Pontimicrobium sp. SW4: one gene and its partner. The protein of the gene in region 2 interacts with the protein of the main gene of each other region in a pairwise test. Links are inferred from orthologs where the notes say so. Each region holds a gene or a part of one and is shown on either strand. Other genes may lie near its edges.

Region 1 (3,309 bases), 2.7 Mb from region 2 along the record:
TATCTCGTCATTCTGTAAGCGCTGATTTAATGATACATATCCTAATTGCGTATTAAGTGTAAACTCTGAGCCTTCTTGAAGCTTTCTTGCATTTTCTAACTTTCCATAATCAAACCCTTCATTAACTCCTGATACTAAAATACCAGATTCTACCGTTGCAATATCTCTAATAGCATTGGTTATTTGTGAACCTCCACCACCAATATTAGTAGGGTCGTAAGCATTGTTTGCATTGTTAGGATATGCATTTGGTCCAGCAGTTATATTTACCGCAGATCCAACTTTAGCTGGATTAGACTCCCCTAAATCTTGCAATGCTACAATATTTCTTACATCGTCTGTTTGATTTGAACGATTGGTCACCCAAACCTCAACTCTAGTAATTTGAATACGTGAATTTATATGAGGATAGGTTTCTAATGCAGTATCATAATTATCTCTAAAGTATTGCGCTAAGAAAAAGTGTCTATTCTCATCGTAATCCAATCCAAAAAACTCAAAATCTTGTAAGGTTCCACCTCCTTGTGCAACCACAGTTCTTGTTTGTGATTTTTGTTCAGAGAAAATTCCTGTAATGGTTGTTTTTCCAAATTGTAATTGTGTTTTTACACCAAATAAACTTTGTGCACCAGTAATAAGTGAGCTATTTAATGGCATACTCACGTTACCTACTTCAATTTTTTGAATAATGTCATCTTCGGTAGGCGTGTATTCTAATTTTATTAAGTTTTGAAAATCAAAACTTGATTGTGTATCGTAATTTGCAGTTACTTGTAGCCTTGTACCAACCTTACCAAGTAAACTTAGTTCGATTCGTTGGTCAAAATCAAAAGTGAAATTACTCCTATTTCTTGGGGAAAATGATGGGTTATCTTGTTTTGTATATAAAATCCCTAAATCCATTTCTACCGAACCTTGAGGAATCACTTCAATGGTACTTCCTCCAAAAACCGATTCAAAAAAATCGGAATCGACATATAACTCAGGAATTAAATTTTTTTTGGCATCTTCTAAACCTGCTTTCTTACCATCGTAAGCATCTATTTTTTCTTTGTAATAATTACGCAAATTTTCTTGAGCCACAAGTTTCCTATACTCTTCTGGCGTTAGAATAATTGGATAATTAATGTTTATCTTTCCTAAGCTTTGATTGAAAATATATCTATCGGTTAAAGGGTCATAGGTATACTTAGATACAATACTATCTGGATTAGGTAATAATAAATTATTAAACGAAAAAGTGGTGCTTGTAGAATCTCTAACTGTAGTTTGTTGCGCAAAAGAGGCAATATACAAAAGCAACATCATGCTGGTTAGCATGAATGTTCTAGTAGATTTATAAAAATTAATGTTGGCGGCTTTCAAATCAATTATAATTTTTTTAAGGCTTCTTTTATAATAGTTTCGACACTTGCTTCTTGGTCACTAGAAACAATTTTATCTATAACACGTTCAGACTGCTTCTTGGTAAAACCAAGAACTTCTAATGCTGATAACGCTTCATCTTTATTAGTATTGTTTTGGAATGTAATTCCTTCATCAATATCGTAGGCTTTTAAAACTTTATCCTTTAACTCTATTACAACACGTTGTGCTGTTTTAAGTCCAATACCTTTAACCGATTGGATTAAAGCCACATCTTCAAGCGCAATAGCTTCCCTAACTTGTTTTGGTGTTAAGGACGATAACATGGTTCGTGCCGTACTTGTTCCAATACCGCTTACAGAAATAAGCAGTCTAAAAATTTGTCTTTCACCAAGCGATGAAAACCCATATAATGTATGTGAATCTTCTTTTACTTGAAGATGCGTATACAACTTTAAATGTTCTTGATTAGGTATTTGAGAATATGTATGTAAAGATATATTTAGCATATAGCCAACACCATTACAATCAATCACAACATCTGTAGGATTTTTTTCAACAAGTTTACCTTGTATATGCGTAATCATAGATTTGGTTTAGTTACGCATCAAATGTAATAAAATAATTATACATTATAACGACATAATCTAACCGCAAACCCTAGTTTTACGCTCTTTTTTGCTTTTTTTGAGCATCAATAACAGCAATTGCAGCCATATTCACTATTTCATCGACACTTGCATCAAGCTGTAAAATATGTGCTGGTTTCTTTAATCCCATCATAATGGGTCCAATGTTCTCTGCTTTATTCAGCTCCTTTAAAAGTTTATAAGTAATGTTTGCTGAGTCTAAATTAGGAAATATCAAGGTGTTAACTTTTCTACCAGCTAATTTTGAAAATGGAAAAATATCTTGTCGCATTTCATTATTAAGTGCAAAGTCAGTTTGAAATTCACCATCAACAATTAAACTTGGATAAAAACGGTGCAAATAAGACACTGCTTGTCTTACTTTTGATGCTCTTTCGTTATCGGAAGACCCAAAGTTAGAATAAGAAATCATTGCCATAACTGGCTCTAATCCAAACATTTTTACTGTTGTGGCTGTCATTTGGGCAATTTTAGCTAAGTCTTTTGAGGTGGGGTCTATATTTATAGAAGTATCACTTAAAAACAAAGGGCCTCTCTGAGTCATTAACACATTTGTTGTTGCTATTCTGGTAGCGCCTTTATCTAAACCAATTAATTCTAGCATTGGTTTTACAACAGTTGGATAATTTCTAGAAAAACCTGAAATAAGGGCATCAGCATCTCCTTCATTTACCATCATTGCTGCATAGTAATTACGCTCACGCATTAATTTTTTAGCAGTATGAAGTGTAATTCCACGTCGTTTGCGTTGATCCCAATAAATTTCAGCATAGGCATTTTTTGTACCTTCCTGTTCATCAGATTTTGGATCTATAATAGTCACTTCAGCATCAAATTCAATCTCTTCTTTTAATTTTTCAATTTTATCACGACGACCTAATAAAATTGGAATAGCGATCCCTTCTTCATGAACTATTTGTGCTGCTTTTAAAACAGTTAATTGATCTGCTTCAGCAAAAACAACACGTTTAGGGTTTAATTTAGCACGACTATGTAATAAACGTACCAACTTATTATCACCACCTAATCGTTGCAATAAATGTTCTTCATATTTATCCCAATCTTCAATTGGTTCAGTAGCTACTCCACTATCCATTGCAGCTTTGGCAACTGCAGGAGGAACCACACCTATTAATCTTGGATCAAACGGTTTTGGAATAATATAATCTCTACCAAAAGTTAAACGTGTTTCTCCATAAGCTACATTTACCTGTTCTGGTACTGGTTCTTTTGCTAAATCTGCCAAAGCAATAACCGCAGCTTTCTTCATTTCTTCGTTAATCGAAGTAGATCT
Region 2 (3,245 bases):
GTTGATTGATAAATTCTTTAGATGCTGTTAGTAAATGTTCTTTATATTCGACTCCAAAGTCTTCTTCAATTTTATTTAATGAAACTCCCCAAACAGTACGCAAACCCGTCATAACATACTCATTAAACCTATCCTTTTTAGAGAGTGCTTCAACAGTTGAAGGCAATTCGTTTTGCTGAATAGATGTAATATATTTTGTGTTATTTGACACATTCCAACTTCGTTGATTATTATTAAACGAATGGGCTGATGGGCCAATTCCTAAATAGGATTTCCCTTGCCAATAACTTGTATTATGCTTAGAGAAATAATCAGCTTTTCCAAAATTAGAAATCTCGTATTGCACAAAACCTTGTTTATCGGTTTCTGTTATTAAATGATTAAAATGTTTTAAGGCCAATTCTTCATTAATTGGTGGATAGATACCTTTTTTAATAAAACTATCTAAGGCTGTTTTTGGCTCAACTGTTAAGGCATAACTAGAAATATGATTAACTCCAAAATCAAAAGCTATCTGTAGATTTTGATTCCACTTATCTAAACTCATGTTTGGAATACCGTAAATTAAATCGATAGTGATGTTATCGAAGTGACGAGTTGCTTCCTTTAAACAATCTTTTGCTTCTGTTGCATTATGCGCACGATTCATGCTTTTTAAATCGTCTTCAAAGAAGGATTGAATGCCAATGCTTAAACGGTTAATTGGACTTTTAGATAATTGGATTATTCGATCTTTAGATAAATCGTCTGGATTTGCTTCTAAGGTGATTTCTGGGTTTTCTACAACTTGATAGTTTTTATAAACAGCATCAATCAATAATTTTAATTCTTCATTCGATAATAATGAAGGTGTACCTCCACCAAAATAGATAGTTTCTATAGTTTGATTGTGAAGTTCTTCTTTTCGTAACTCTAACTCTTTTACTAAAGCCTGAAGCAATTCATCCTTTTTATTTAAAGACGTTGAAAAATGGAAGTCACAGTAGTAACATGCTTGTTTGCAAAATGGTATGTGGATGTAGATGCCGCTCATTTAGTTTATTAAATCTTTGTGATGAATTTAGGGTTAAATTTTCTTTTGACCACTAATCTTCTTCTGAATGCAATAAAAAATGAATATCCAAAAGCCCCAAATACAAGTACGATAAAAAACCAAATCAATTTATCTTTTCTATACTTAAACTTTGTCTGAAATAATTCAAATGAAAAAAGAAGTAAAAATATTAATCGAAAGCAAAACATTAGACAAAAACTTTGAAAGTGGATTCCTGCCTTCGCAGGAATGACAATACAACTACTTTTTTATTCTTTTTTCATTGTTTTTCACAAAACTTTCCCAACCAGAATAACTTTTACCGACAGTTACTTTTCCAGAATTATAAAAATGACATACTGCAGCTGCTAAACCATCGGTTGCATCTAGGTTTTTTGGTAAGGTTTTTAGTCCTAAGGTACTTTGTAACATTTTTGCAACTTGTTCTTTACTCGCATTACCATTTCCAGTAATGGCCATTTTAATCTTTTTTGGCAAATATTCAGTAATTGGAATTTGTCGCGATAATCCTGCTGCCATGGCAACACCTTGCGCTCTTCCTAATTTGAGCATACTTTGTACGTTCTTTCCAAAGAAAGGCGCTTCAATAGCTATTTCATCTGGATGATGCGTGTCAATAAGTTCTATGGTACGTTCAAAAATGAGTTTTAGTTTTAAGTAATGATCATCATATTTTTTCAAACTGAGTTCATTAAGTTGCATAAACTGCATTTTTTTATTACGTACTCTTATTAGCCCAAAACCCATAATTGTGGTTCCAGGATCAATACCTAATATAATTCGTTCTTTATCCATTAATCGCAATATCTACAACCACTTAATGCTACTGATAGTCCAACAGTGGTATATACTAAATCTCCATTAAACGAGTAACCATCTAGAGCTACATCGTACTTATTTTTACTCGACAAACTTTTTGCATAAGCAACATCTACAAATACAGATAGCTTACGCGATAAACTAAAGTAAACATCCAACCCTACTAATCCATTTAAATAGGTGTACGTGTTTTCAGAATCATTTAATAAGGGTTTTGTAAAGCTTATTCCTGGTCCAGCATGTGCTTGAATAGTCATTTCTTGAGGCAAGAAATTCAACAAATCATAAAAATCGTACACAATCTGTGCATTAACGCGTGTGTAATTAAGTTTAAAATCTAAAGACCCTACATCGCTTTTTGACCTATTATAGCCAACATCAAGTTTTGCTCCCAATTTGTTAGGCTTAAACATATATCTAATCCCAAAGTTAATGGTTGGCAAGTTAATATCTTTAGCATAATAACCATCGTTTTCACCATTATCAATTGGGTTGTTTACACCTAATGCTAGTTGTAATCGGATTTTTTCAGTATCCCCTTGAGCAAAACTTAAGGATGTTACACAAAAAAGTAGTAAACAGAGTAAAGGTCTTTTATATTTATTTTTTATAAAGCTCATTTACAATAATAGTTTTAATTTGTGACAAAATGATTAGCGGGCTTCCATACAAAACTAAGCAATTCTTTTTTGTACTTATTAAGTTAAGTATCGTTGTTGGTGCTACTTATTTTATTTACGACAAACTAACAAATAACGAAGAATTAGATTTTTCAGTTTTTATTGATTTTTTAACCAAAAACAATGCTTTTTCACTAAAAAGCATTGTTTTTTTACTGTTTTTAACCATTTTTAATTGGTTTTTTGAAATTAAGAAATGGCAAAGTTTAGTAAATTCTATTTCCAAAACCTCTTTTATTGAAGCATTAAAACAAAGTTTAGCTTCACATACAGCCTCTTTATTTACTCCAAATAGAATTGGAGATTATGCTGCTAAAACTATTTACTTTAATGGCAGCGAACGAAAAAAAGTAATACTCCTAAACTTAATAGGAAACATGGCTCAAATGCTTATGACACTTTTATTCGGAATCATTGGTTTTTTAATGTTTATTACACAATATCAAGTTGATATTTCTTACTACAAATTAGTACGGTTGCTCACTTATGCTTTAATAGGCATAATTGCTATTGGATTTGGTGTGTCGTATAAGCGATTTAACATTAAAGGTTTTCCATTTTTAAAAATATGGTCTTTTGTGAAAGGGCTCTCTAAAAAAATTCATATTAAAAATATATTGCTATCACTCTTTCGATATGTAATTTTTTCATTTCAATTTTATTATTTGTTTGTGTTGTTTGGAGTAGACATC

What was found.
Region 1: the proteins of ruvC (region 2) and ruvA interact in binary tests that used the Escherichia coli proteins (3 or more experiments, as listed by UniProt). The link is inferred for Pontimicrobium sp. SW4 from one-to-one orthologs.

Annotation. Positions count from the first base shown.
Region 1 is NZ_CP157199.1:2,807,421-2,810,729, forward strand. Bases 162-3,129 are described here. They hold ruvA (Holliday junction branch migration protein RuvA), read right to left. Parts: upstream 1,953-3,129; coding sequence 1,371-1,952; downstream 162-1,370. Other genes in these bases: sprA (cell surface protein SprA), read right to left, coding at 162-1,320; ABGB03_RS12995 (NADP-dependent malic enzyme), read right to left, coding at 2,032-3,129. In the rest of the region: more of sprA, read right to left, coding at 1-161; more of ABGB03_RS12995, read right to left, coding at 3,130-3,309. UniProt on the Escherichia coli protein: The RuvA-RuvB-RuvC complex processes Holliday junction (HJ) DNA during genetic recombination and DNA repair.
Region 2 is NZ_CP157199.1:154,804-158,048, reverse strand. What follows is about bases 73-2,976. They hold ruvC (crossover junction endodeoxyribonuclease RuvC), read right to left. Parts: upstream 1,850-2,976; coding sequence 1,295-1,849; downstream 73-1,294. Other genes in these bases: ABGB03_RS00770 (hypothetical protein), read left to right, coding at 2,523-2,976; ABGB03_RS00775 (outer membrane beta-barrel protein), read right to left, coding at 1,849-2,493; hemW (radical SAM family heme chaperone HemW), read right to left, coding at 73-1,033. Outside these bases: more of hemW, read right to left, coding at 1-72; more of ABGB03_RS00770, read left to right, coding at 2,977-3,245.